DNA from 3 places in the Gordonia sp. IITR100 genome. Region 1 is predicted to be linked to each of the others. Evidence: predicted binding sites of a transcription regulator. Region 1 holds the regulator's gene; each other region holds the start of a gene.
What was found. The regulator LexA, encoded in region 1, represses DNA repair genes until DNA is damaged. The targets are predictions, from matches to a motif close to CGAACANNTGTTCG.

Region 1 (4,367 bases):
GCGCCGTCGCGGCGCGGCTGCGCACGCGCGCGTCGCAGAACACCGGGGTGACGGCCGAGGTGCTCGCCGCGACGGCGGGCCTGGCCGAGGACCGCGGCTGGATCGGTGCCGCGACCGCGCTCATCGGCAAGGGCGCCCCCGCCGAGGCCGCTGCCGTCGCGGCCACCGAACAGTTCGCGGCGGTGTTCACCAAGCTCGGCGGACTGATGGCCGAGCGGGTCACCGATCTCAACGACGTGCGCGACCGGGTCCTCGCCGAACTGCTCGGCCTACCCGAACCTGGTGTGCCCACTCCGGAGGTGCCGTCGGTCCTGCTCGCCGACGACCTCGCGCCCGCCGACACCGCGGGCCTCGACCCCACGAGCACCATCGCCCTCGTCACCCGCCTCGGCGGACCGACCAGCCACACCGCGATCATCGCGCGCCAGCTGGGGATCCCGTGCGTGGTGGCGGTGGCCGACCTGGACGAGATCGAGCCCGGCACAACCGTTCTCGTCGACGGCAGCACCGGGCGAATCGAGGTGGAGCCCGATGCGGAGGCGGCCCGGGCTCGCGTCGACGAGGATCGGCGGCATGCCGCACTCGTCGCCGGCTGGACCGGTCCGGGGCAGACCGCCGACGGGGTGGCCGTGGCGGTGCTCGCCAACGTCGCCGACGGATCGTCGGCACGCGCCGCGGCCGGGTACCCAGTCGAGGGCGTCGGGCTCTTCCGCACCGAACTCGCGTTCCTCGAGCGTGCCGACGAACCGTCGGTGGACGAGCAGGCCGCGATCTACCGGGAGGTGCTCGATGCGTTCAACGGGCAGAAGGTGGTCATCCGCACCCTCGACGCCGGGTCCGACAAACCGCTCCGGTTCGTGACCCATCCCGACGAATCGAACCCAGCGCTCGGCGTGCGGGGTGATCGGATCGCGCTGGCGCACCCCGAGATCCGCGCGCATCAGCTCGACGCGATCGCGCAGGCCGCGTCGGGGTCGGCCGTCGCGCCGTGGGTCATGGCGCCGATGATCGCCTCGCCGGCGGAGGCGCGCACCTTCGCCGCCGAGGTCCGTGGCCGTGGTCTGGTCGCCGGGGTGATGATCGAGGTGCCCGCGGCGGCGATCCTGGCCGAAGCCGTCCTCGCCGAGGTGGACTTCGTGTCCATCGGCACCAACGATCTGACCCAGTACACGATGGCGGCCGACCGGATGTCGGCCGATCTCGCCGGACTGACCGACCCGTGGCAACCGGCCGTGTTGAGCCTCATCGCGGGAGTCGCGGCAGCGGGCGCACGTCAGGGAAAGCCGGTCGGGGTGTGCGGCGAGGCCGCCGCCGATCCGAACCTCGCCTGCGTGCTCGTCGGTCTCGGCGTCACCTCGCTGTCCAGCGCGCCGGCTGCTGCCGCGGCCGTGGGGGCCCGGCTCGGCGAGGTGTCCGCACCGGACTGCCGGGCCGCCGCCGAGGCCGCCCTGGCCACCTCGGATCCCGCCGCGGCGCGCGAGGCTGCCGCGGCGGTGCTCGACGGTTCGGTCGGCGGAGAGGTCAGACTCGCCGCATCACGGTGACGACCTTGCCGAGGATGACGGCATCGTTGCCCGGGATCGGATCGAACAGTTCGTTGTGCGGCATGAGCCAGACGTTGGGGCCCTGACGCTTGAAGGTCTTCACGGTGGCCTCGCCGTCGATCATGGCCGCGACGATGTCGCCGTTGTCGGCGACGTTCTGCTGCCGGACCACGACCCAGTCGCCGTCGCAGATCGCGGCGTCGATCATCGACTCGCCGACGACGCGCAACAGGAAGAGCGATCCCTCGCCGACCAGCTCACGGGGCAGCGGGAAGACGTCCTCGACGGCCTCCTCGGCCAGGATCGGACCGCCGGCCGCGATACGGCCGAGAACCGGCACGAAGGTCGGCTCGGGAAGCTGGCCGGCCGTCGGGGTGTCCGGCGACGGGGTGTCACTCGGGGCGATGTTGACCGCACGGGGACGGTTCGCGTCGCGCTTGAGCAGCCCCTTGCGTTCCAGCGTCCGCAACTGATGGGCCACCGACGACGTCGAGGCCAGGCCGACCTCGTCGCCGATCTCCCGGATGCTCGGCGGATAACCGCGCTCGCGCACCGAGCGGCGGATCACCTCCAGGACCCCGGCCTGTCGCGGGGTGAGTGAGGCCTCGGCGGCGGCGGCGTCGAACGGGGCCTCGTCGTCGGCGCCCCGCGCTCGGCCGCGCCTATCGCCGGTGTCACTCATGTTCGGTTCCTCTCGTCTTCGGAACGTGCTGGTAGATGGCTTGCGCCGGGTCCGAGCCTAGCGGAGTTCGACCGGCACCTCAAACATTTGTTCGATGTGTCGCGAGACTTTGTCGGGCCGTCGTGCTACAAATTCGAACATCAGTGCATCGAACATCTGATCGATGTTCGAACACCGACCGCGACACCCCGCACGATCCAGACACCAGAACACCGGAGGGCACCATGCGCACCGCCACTCTCGTCGCTCCCGTCCGCACCGACCGTCCCGACGCTGTCCGGCCCCCCACCGACCGCGCCGATCGGGTCCGGACGCGCGCCCCGCTGTCCGACGGCGGCCGGCCGATAGACAACCGGCCGGCCGGCACCCGACCGCGGGGTGCGTCGCCGGTGACCCCGCGGGTGGGCGGTACCCACTGTGGCTCTCCGGTCGGGGTGCGCGGGCGTGGCCCGGTCGGACCCGACGCGGCGGTGTTCCGTCGGCGCCGCCGCACCGCGGTCGCGCTCCTCGCCGGCGTCGGGCTGGCGTTCGTCGTGTGGGTGTTCGGTGTCGTGGGCCAGAACTACTCGGACTCGCTGACCCCGTCCGCCGTGAGTGCCGAGGTCGTCCACGTGCGCTCGGGGGACTCGCTCAGCTCGATCGCCGGCCGGGTGGCACCCGAGATGCCGCGCGAGGTCGTGATCGACGAGATCGTCGCGATGAACGATCTGGGGTCGAGCGCGCTGCAGGTGGGCCAGCCCCTGCTCACCCCCCGGTACCGCTGAGGCCGGGCGGTATCCTCGATGTCACAGGGGCCGGCCGACAAGCGGCGGGGCGCACGCTTCGGGTGCGTTCCAGCGTCCCGCGACCTGCGTGAGGACACGATGCGCTGCCCCTTCTGCAAGAACGACGACACCAAGGTCATCGACTCGCGTGTCGCAGATGAAGGGCAGGCCATCCGCCGCCGTCGCTCCTGTGTGGAGTGCGGTCGCCGGTTCTCGACCGTGGAGAGCGCCGTGCTCGCGGTGGTCAAACGCAACGGCGTGACCGAACCGTTCAGCCGGGAGAAGGTCATGCGCGGCGTGCGGCGAGCCTGTCAGGGCCGCCACGTCGCCGAGGACGCGCTCGCGCAACTCGCCCAGCAGGTCGAGGACACGGTGCGCGCCAGTGGATCGGCCGAGATCCCCAGCAACGAGGTCGGACTCGCCATCCTGGGTCCGCTCCGCGATCTTGACGAGGTGGCGTATCTGCGCTTCGCCTCGGTGTACCGGTCGTTCGACTCGGTGGAGGACTTCCAGCGCGAGATCGACGACCTGAAGGCGGCATCGGGTTCCGGGAGCGCGCTCGCCGAACCCGTGTCAGCCGAGTCGGTCCAGAGCTCGTAGGACCCGTTTCTCCGACACCGGGAACGCGGTACCGAGACGCTGGGCGAACAGCCCCACGCGCAACTCCTCGACGAGCCACTGCGCTTCGTCGTCGACCACCGCCCGCCGGTGCTCGGGTACCTGTTCGATGCGCTGGGCCCACCGTTCGACGACGCGATCGACGGCGGCCACCCCGGCCTGGTCGCGTGCTGCGGACGCGGGTAGTGCCTCCAGACGTGCTTGCGCGCCGTCGAGATAGCGCGGCAGATTCTCCAGGTGGCGTCGCGCGGTGGCCGCCACGAATCCGTCGAACACGAGGTGGGCGACCTGTTCGGCGACGTCGTCGGCAGCCAGCGAACCGGCGTGCCGGTCGATCGCCGCCCGCAGCGGGGCCATCCGTTCGAGGGCCGCGACGGCCAGCGAGAAGTAGTCCGGTGCGGCCGCGGCGACCCGTGGCCGGATCTGTTCGAGCAGCGCCGAGAAGGACTGCGGTGAGCGAACCGCGGCGAGCTCTGCGTCGTCGATGTCGGCGACCGTGTCCCGGGTCGCCCGGCGGGTGCAGTCGGCGAGCAGTGCCTCGATGGTCGAGTACGGGCTCTGGCTCAGGGCGAGTCGTTCGACCGGACTCAGCGAGCCGGCGATCCGCTTGTGCAGCGGAGGTATCGCGAGGTCGAGGAGGGCGACGATCCCTCGTCGCAGGAGGCGATCTCGTGTCTCGGGGCTCGCCGCATCGACGACGACGACGCCCCGCGCGTGGCCCTTCGCATCGGAGACCACGTCGATCGTCGGGTACCGGGT
Region 2 (4,367 bases), on a different contig from region 1:
CGGACGGGTTCGGGCGCCATCAGGCGACGCCTCGCTCGGCCTCCGCGGGCCCCTCGGAATCCACGCCCGTCAGTGCGCTCCTGGAGTCGGATCGCAGGCGATCGGCGGCGGTGTCGGCTCGGCGCATCTCACCGATCTTGCGAACGATACCCGCGAAGGTGGCGGCCTCGACCGAATCATCTGAATGTGCGCGGGCTTTCGAGTTGGTCATGTCGCCTCCGCTCGGTTCGGCCGACTCGACGCGTCGGCTTCCGTCAACAGAATGCGACGCAGCACCGACATCTGTCAGAGATCGTCGTCCAACTGCCACAGCTCACTCCACGGTTGATGTCACCGGCACCGAGTAGGTTCTCGGCGTAGTAATGACGACCCGGACGGGACACCCCGGAGGAGATGACCGCGATGGGCACGATGAAGACGACTGACCAGTGGATCGATTCGTCCTGTGAGGGCCCCGATCGGTTCACTCGGATCATCGCAGAGTCGCAGGCGCAGTCGCTGATCCCTCACTCGACACCCTCAGATGAAGCCAGAGCTCTCGCGTGGGAGTTGGTCGACCGGCGCGATCGGATCGCCGCCGAGTTGTGGGACTGCCGGACATCGGGAATCTCTGTGCCGGTTGGGAAGACGGCACTCCGCTTGGCATCCGGAGCGCTCTACGACGCCGAGCAAGCGGTGGTCGACGAACTCGTCTCGCGGATCCCGGCGAGAGCGGTTCATGAGCGGATGAACTCCGCCGCCTACCTGGCAGCGGATATCGACGCTGCGACAGCCGAGGCCGCAGTGCTCGACACACATGAATCCGTCGGTCGGGCAACGCAGCACGAGGCCACCGATACCGAACTGCTCGGCGATCCCGCCGACTACGCCGGAATCGACCCCATCGAGGACGTGGCGATTCCACCCCGGATCGAATGGACCGAAGCCGACCGCAAGGCCGTGCTCGACGAGGCCATCGGAACGTACGGAATCGCTGCCGGCGAGTGGTACTCGGTGGAATGGCCGCCGACGGAGGGCTCCCTGTGGGACCCCGGATACCTCGTCACCTCGGACTGGGAGCCATGCGACGAACACGCCGACGATCCGGACAGTGACGCAGCACTCGACTGTGTCCGATGCGAAGACTCGGTCACCACTGAGGTCGAAGCGATGGCCGTCTGGAAGTTCACGACCAGGTTGACTCACCACCGAATCGGGTTCGACAGCAACGGTTCTCTGATCGTCGATCGGGTGGCGGAGGAGATGGACCCGACATTCGAGGTACGCGAGATCACGCAGGACCCACGCCTGATCCGCATCGGCCTGCCACGCGGACATCGCTGACCTCGATCTGAGGATGACCTGTCGGTGCGTCGTGGTTGCATCATCGGATATTCGAAGGAGAAACAAATACACCCTTGACTCGAACATATATTCGAGTATCGTGGAGGTATGTCATCGGGGGCGGGGGCCGGGTCCACTACATCTGTGGACCCATCACAGGAGTCGGTCGAGCCGCGCTTTCGTCCCGACCATGAACTCTCCGCTGCCGAACTCGTCGAGGTCCTCAACCACTGCGCGGGTTTGGCGGCAGCGTCGGCGCATCGAATGATGGTCGTTGCCAGCCTCATTCACGACGAACGCGAGATGGACTACGCGCAGCGGCGCGCCGAGACGCACAGCGGCGAACTCGACTCCATCGAAGCCTTCGAGCACCTGTCCGCGCGGGTGGCCGCTGGTGAGAATCCCTACGAGCAGTTCGGGCCCAACGGTCTCGAACAGGCCATCGCCGAAGTCGGTGCCACCCTCACCGTGACGCCGGCCGAGGCGAAAGATCTCATCGAAGCCGGCGACGCACTGCGCTACCGACTCTCCTTCACCGGACACGCACTCGCGTGCGGTCGAATCGACAAGCGCCGCTTCCTCATCGCCCTCAAACGCACCGACCTCATCACCGACGACGAAGAGATGCAGACCGTCGACGCCCATCTCGCCGAGGCGATCTTCGCCCGCGCACCGATGTCCACGGCCCGGTTCACCGCCATGGTCGATTCCATCGTCGCCAAGTGGGCACCCGACGCGATCCGCCGACGCAAGGAGCGAGTGAAATCCGACCGCAAGGTGACCGTCACCCCCGACCGGTTCACACCCGGGCAGTCCCGGATCTCCGGCACGCTGCCCACTGCTGATGCCGCCGAGTTCGACGCCCGCCTGACGGCGATGGCCACCGCGGTCCACGCCGGTGACCCTCGAAAGTTGGCCAACCGCCGAGTCGATGCTCTGAAAGCGCTCGCGCGGGGCGAAGCTTCTATCGCGTGCGAATGCGACGACTGCCGACCTGCCGCAATGGACATTGAAGCCGACACCACCGGGGACGTCGACGCAGCGACAGTGGACACCGCCGACCACACGACTGAGGCACCCGCGCGCCACTCCGGGAACGATGACACCGACACCCCGGACAGCGACACGGTTGTCGCCGACCCTCCGGGTCCGGACGCGTCGCCGTCGTCATCGCCGGCGCCGCGCGCGACCTTTCACATCGTGGTGAACCTGTCGACCCTGATCGGTCTAGACAACGACCCCGCATTCCTCGACCGCCACGGCATCCTCGACGCCGACACCGCCCGGCAGCTGCTCGCCGAAGCCCGACGCACCTACATCCATCCCGCACCGAACCCCGCCGCGCCCGACGCGCCACCGGTATCGCCTCCCGAGGCGGACAGTTCGACAACGCGATACACCCCCTCGAAGAAGCTCCAGGCGCTGGTGCGCGCCGGCGAACTGTGCTGCACCTTCCCCGGCTGCAACGCCCCGGTCTGGCAGATCGATCTCGACCACACCGAACCCTTCGATCACACCGACCCGCGTCGCGGTGGCCCGACCGATGCGCGCAACCTCAAACCGCTGTGCCGGTTCCATCACCGCATCAAGACCTTCACCAGCTGGCAGGACCACCAAGACGAGTCCCGCACCGCCTGGTTCACCACCCCCACCGGGCACATGTTCGTCGGCAACGCCTTCAGCGGACGCGACCTGTTCAACAAGCTCTTCCCCAGACGGTCACCCGATCATCCCGCCCGCGACAGACTCGACACGCAGCGCGACAACGACTTCCGGCGCCACCAACGCGCCGAGAAGCGCTGGAACGACGCCAACCCGCCACCGTTCTAGAGATTCCGCTCCGGACGGAGCAGCTCCCCATATCGCCGGTCAGGACCACTCTGACACGGTGGCAAATGTCATGCGACGGATGTCGACTCTCGCGACGCGGCCGTCGACCACAACAACATCGATGACGGCGAGCGGGTGACCGCCCGGTGCGATCACATGAACCATCCGACCTCCCAGCCACATCGGCGTGCTTGCCCGGATACGGTCGGCGAAGAATCGGGTCTCCTCCGCGACCGCCCGGGCGCCCCGGACCACGGTCGGTGTGTCCGGCGGTACCAGTGACCGGTCGGCGACACGGATGCAATCCTCGCCCAACAGCGCGACCATCGCATCAAGACTGCCGCCGCGCGCCGCGGCCAGAAAGGCGTCGACGACCAGGGACGCATCACCCGACGGCAGTTCAGGGTCCAGCTCGGAGTTCAACCGCGAAGACGCGATCCGTCCGCGTGCCCGGCTCGCATGCTTCTTCGCACCGTCCACACTGGTGTCGAGGATCGTTGCGACCTCACCGAACGGAACCGCAAAGAGGTCATGCAGCACATAGGCCACGCGTTGCGACGGCGTCAACCGATCGAGGACCACCATCAGCGCACGTGACACGTTCTCGCGCTGCAGGTAGAGCTCGTCGGCCGCGACAGCCTCCGCGGGGAGAGCGTCGGCGAACAGCGGATCTTCCTGTCGTCTGCCGCGGGCGCGCAACTGATCGAGACACACCCGGGTGAGTGTTGTCGTCAACCATGCGGCAGGGTTGCGGATCTCGGTGCCGTCGACACGCAGCGAGTTGAGCCACGTGCTCTGCACGGCGTCCTCGGCGTCGTGGATCGAGCCGAGCATCCGGAACGCCATGGCGGTCAGCTGCGGTCGTAGATCTTCGAACTCTGAGGTCGGTACCACCGGATGTCACCTTCTCGTGGGGTAGGACGTCGGTACGGATGAGAGCACCACACTCACATCGTCCATCCGACAACCCACCTCAGAGGAGGACACATGTCGACCGTACCGACCCGGCCACCGCGCGGCGGAACCCGACCAGCGAAGGGCCCCCGGCGATGACCACCACCCTGTTCGTCGCCACGATCATCTGCATCGTGGCCAATGGCGGTATCGCCATCGCCGACTTCGCCCGGGCCGAGTTCGTGCTGGCCAATTCGGCCGAGGTCCACGTCCCACCTCGGTTCCTGCCCCACCTCGCGACACTCAAGGCCGCCGGAGCA
Region 3 (4,367 bases), on a different contig from region 1:
CGGCGTCGATGTTGCGGCGCAGAATGTCGGCGAGCCCCGGCTCGAAGAACGGGACCTCGCCGGCCTGGAGGCGTTCGATCTTGTACGGATCGACGTCGATGCCGACGACGTCGTGCCCGAGTTCGGCCATGCAGGCCGCGTGAGTGGCACCGAGGTAGCCGCATCCGATCACCGTGAGCTTCATGAGGGCAACGGTTACCCAGGCGGAACCACCGGTAACCATCCTCGTCGTGGCGGGTTGTCATCGGCTGGGTGAACTTCCGGAGCCGCGCCCACCCGGTCCGTCCACCCGCCGGTTGAGCAGAGTCGAAACCCCTCAGTCGTGCTTCTGGAAGTTCAGGTACGCCTTCGACGGGGTGGGGCCGCGTTGTCCCTGGTATTTCGATCCGACCGACGCGCTGCCGTACGGCTCCTCGGCCGGGCTGCTGAGGCGGATGAGGCACAGCTGCCCGATCTTCATGCCGGGCCAGAGGGTGATCGGCAGGTTCGCGACGTTCGACAACTCGAGGGTGATGTGGCCGGAGAAACCGGGGTCGATGAAGCCCGCCGTCGAATGCGTGAGGAGGCCGAGTCGACCGAGTGACGACTTGCCCTCGAGTCGGCCGGCGAGGTCGTCGGGCAGTGAGCACACCTCGAGGGTGGACCCCAGCACGAACTCGCCCGGGTGCAGCACAAAGGGCTCGCCGTCGGCGGGTTCGACCAGCGAGGTGAGTTCGTCTTGGCGTTGTGCGGGGTCGATGTGGGTGTAGCGGGTGTTGTTGAACACCCGGAACAGGCCGTCGAGCCGGACGTCGACGCTGGAGGGCTGGACGAGGGCGGGATCGAACGGATCGATGGCGAGGCGCCCGTCAGCGATCTCGGCGCGGATGTCGCGGTCGGAGAGCAGCACGGTGTCGAGGTTATCGAATGGTCAGGGAGGATCTGCGCCGGTGTCGGTTGGCGCCGACCCTCCGCTCTCCGGTGCCGCTGTACTGCGCCGCCGCCGGACATCAGCGCGCATCCGGTCGAAGATGGCGTCGGTGCGATGGGCGTGGTTGATCCGCGGCGTCGACGACGGGTGCGACCGGGGCGGGTGCCAGACGGCGCGGCCCGCGTCGACCCCATCGGTGGCGATGGTGGTGGCCCACTGATCCACCCCGGTGCCGACCACTCGGTTGTGTGGTGGGCAGGCGGTCGCGAGGGTGTCGAGGTCGGTGGAGCCGTGGTGGGCGTCCCACTCGACGACATGGTGGATCTCGCAGTCGAACGACGGCCGCGTGCATCCCGGGAAGGTGCAGCCGCCGTCGCGGGCGACCGCCGCGATTCGTTGTGCGCGCGAGGCCAATCGCCTGGACCGCCCGAGGTAGAGCACCTCGCTGGAGTGGTCCCGGAACACCGCGAGATGATGCTGCGCGTCCGCGGCGAGGTCGACGGCGTCCTTGACGGGTAGGAGGGTCCCCGTCGCGGTCCGCGCCGGGTCGCCGGCCGCGTCGCGTAGCGCCGATTCGGTGATGGACACGACAAGGTGTGGCGGCAGCCCGTGGTGCGAACCCCCGAGCGCGCCGGCGTCGAGCACGAAGCGCAGCATGGCGCGCAACGCGTCGTGGTTCCGCTTCTCGGCTGAGCGCTCGTCGCGTCCGGCAGCGGCGGCCAGCGCGTCGGGGTCCGCGGCGGCGGGGTTCCCGGTGGGCGACTCGGGATCGGCGGGATTGTTCATCCCGGGAGCGGCCCACACCGACAGGACGACGTCGAACATGGCGCGCGTCACGGGGTCGAGCGTTGCGGTCAGCCGGGACATCAGTTGGGCGTCTTGCGGCCCGAGTTTGAGGCCACGGTTGCGGGCGCGGTCGCGATCGTCGGTGATGGTTCCGTCGGGGTCGAGGTGGGCCAGGATGCGGGCGCCGAGGTCACGGAGTGACGACGGGTCGTACTCGCGTGCGTAGTGCGCGAGCGTTGCCTCGGCGGCTTCCCGGTCGGCAGGGTCCACGTCGGCGGGGATCTTGCGCATCACCTCGATGACGACGTCGACGTGGCGTCCCGAGATCTCGCCGTCGGCAACACCTTTGGCGGTCTCGGGAAAGCGCGGTTCGAGCGGCACCCCCTGCATGTCCGGGAACCTGCCCAAGGCCCAGACCCGGTTCATCAGGCGGGTCGCCTCGCCGCGCCGGTTCAGCGCGTGGCACAGGAAGTTGGAGACGGTCTGGCACCCCATCTTCCGGTACGCCGACCGCTCGTCGATGTCGACGATGTGATCGGTGAACAGCGACAGCATCCGTCGTTCGGCACGCTCGTGCTCGATCGCGACCTGTAGTAGGTCGGTGTCGGAGCAATCCGTGGACTGCGTCTCGGCGATCTCGTCCATAAGTGCATGCAGGCGCTTGTACTGGTCGAGAAGAAGTGGTGGTGCAGATGGCCCGGTAGAAGCCATGATTTCATCCCCCGTCATCATGGCTTTACTCGAAACTACGTTCGAGACTACCGGCCGGTCGTCCGATGCGCAACCCCTTCCGGCGAGTTGGTCTTGCGTCGCAACCGAATCGGATCACACCAACAAGCCCCGCCCCGCCCAGATGTAGCACCTCGTTGCGTCTGACGCCACGATCCGCGACATCTGCGCGTGCCGGCGACCGGCCCGGCCACGGGTTTGCTAGGCTGTCGTTCGCGAGTCCAGCACTCGCACGCCGATGTAGTTCAATGGCAGAACATCAGCTTCCCAAGCTGAATACGCGGGTTCGATTCCCGTCATCGGCTCCACCATCACCGCAGTTAGACCAGCATTTCGCGGGTCTTGCACGAAGCCCCTCGGGGCCGCATGCAACCCCCATGCCACCCCGTGCGTGTCGAGCTTCGCCTCCCGAGCCCACACTCGCCGTAGAATCGCCGCAAGCACTGTTACGCGAGAAAGTGGGTCATCCACAGATGTCCGGCGGCCACAATCTGGCCATGCTTGTAGGCAATGGCCTCAGCGTGGCTTTCAGCGATCAACTTGCCCTGGGGAGCATCAGCGAAGAAATGATCGATCGCTTCACCTCGCAGTACCCCGGCAGCGACGCTGTTGCTCAGGCCATGCAGAGTGTCGCAAAGCACCAGCTTACCGGCGATCCGGCTAGCGATTTCGAGATACTGATCGGCGCATTCGGTGGCCAGAGCGACATTTTGGACGATCTGGCTACCTTCGCTGATCTAACTAAGAACGGCGATGCCGATATGGCAAACGCGATCTTGAAGGTCCGCAGCTTCGTAAGTGAAGTTCAACGACGCGGTATCGGACATACCCTTGAAATAATAATGGAACGGACGTACTCCGATTGGGGCCGACGAGAGCCCCTCATAAACCTTCTTGATACCGTCCTCAGTCGCTTTGACAAGCATGTCACAATTGCGAATCTCAACTACGACACTTTGATGCTCTCTGCGATCATGACCGTGACCGAGAAGTATCCGCGGATTCTTAACGACATGGCAGATGGACGACGAAACGCGCTGAAAGTCTCTTTCAGCGGCGGCACCCAGAAGTACCCGACCTGGGTGCTTCGTACCTCGCCCGAACAGTTCATGTCGCTCGATGAGCGCAGGCTACGTCTGCTCCATCTACACGGATCACTAACCTTCTGGCGATTCGACGATCAGGCCGTCAAACTTAACGTCGATACGGTCCGCTACAACCCTATCTGGCAAGCGTACCGAGATGAAGATACCTTCAACGGCGAACCACTTGTGGTCTTGGCCAATCAGCACGACAAGGCCCAGCACATTCTTCGCCCGCCTTTCAGCGTTGCCTATGACGTCGCCGAAATCGATCTGATCAACGCTGATCATTGGCTGATCGTCGGATATTCCTTCCGAGATGACTGTGTCAATGACCTTCTAGCTCGTTGCTGGAAAGAGCGAGACCATAAACCCGCCATTCTGGTGTCGAGCTTTGGCAGCGATCTGAAACTGCAAACAGTTGAAGATGCTTTCGAGTGGCCTCGGGGCTCCGCAGCGGCAAACGGCCTCATCATCAACAGGGACGGCGCATTCGAGCTTACAAAATCGACCGATTGGGATGCCTTCGCAACCCCGTAAATCGGTAGGTCCCGGCCTCAAGCTGATTTCAGCGAGGCCGGGACCGTTCGACTAGAGCACAGGCCCCGTGGGAGCCTTTCCCGATGCTGGTACTGAAGCCGTAATGTTTCACCGGCCACATCGGGATGCACTGGCTACTAGTCTAGGCAACCTCGGGCGTCGGCGCCAACTGCCACGCCGAACGGGTTGCATAGCCCAGGGCTGTCACCTGGTCGCACCGTCTCCCACGTCCGAGGCTACTGCCAGCCTGGATGCGGACACTGGCGCTGGGACGGTCACCGCGCCCCTTCGTAGAACCCGGGATATTGCGGTTACTGCGT

Region 2: B1818_RS04410 (HNH endonuclease signature motif containing protein) is a predicted target of LexA. The motif match lies at 1,404-1,417, and genes of this name have one in related genera.
Region 3: B1818_RS21975 (HNH endonuclease signature motif containing protein) is a predicted target of LexA. The motif match lies at 2,438-2,451, and genes of this name have one in related genera.

The regions. Positions count from the first base shown of each region.
Region 1 covers NZ_MVKV01000003.1:163,990-168,356, forward strand. Annotated here, with positions in the region: gene B1818_RS07170 (phosphoenolpyruvate--protein phosphotransferase) at 1-1,544, shown strand, start outside; gene lexA (transcriptional repressor LexA) at 1,522-2,226, opposite strand; gene B1818_RS07180 (LysM peptidoglycan-binding domain-containing protein) at 2,451-2,990, shown strand; gene nrdR (transcriptional regulator NrdR) at 3,090-3,590, shown strand; gene hrpA (ATP-dependent RNA helicase HrpA) at 3,564-4,367, opposite strand, start outside.
Region 2 covers NZ_MVKV01000002.1:121,812-126,178, forward strand. Annotated here, with positions in the region: gene B1818_RS04395 (hypothetical protein) at 1-20, opposite strand, end outside; gene B1818_RS04400 (hypothetical protein) at 20-211, opposite strand; gene B1818_RS04405 (hypothetical protein) at 640-1,323, shown strand; gene B1818_RS04410 (HNH endonuclease signature motif containing protein) at 1,468-3,153, shown strand; gene B1818_RS04415 (sigma-70 family RNA polymerase sigma factor) at 3,193-4,047, opposite strand; gene B1818_RS04420 (DoxX family protein) at 4,203-4,367, shown strand, end outside.
Region 3 covers NZ_MVKV01000023.1:47,129-51,495, forward strand. Annotated here, with positions in the region: gene B1818_RS21965 (UDP-glucose/GDP-mannose dehydrogenase family protein) at 1-184, opposite strand, end outside; gene dcd (dCTP deaminase) at 317-889, opposite strand; gene B1818_RS21975 (HNH endonuclease signature motif containing protein) at 911-2,407, opposite strand; tRNA gene B1818_RS21980 (tRNA-Gly) at 2,660-2,733, shown strand; gene B1818_RS21985 (SIR2 family protein) at 2,923-4,047, shown strand.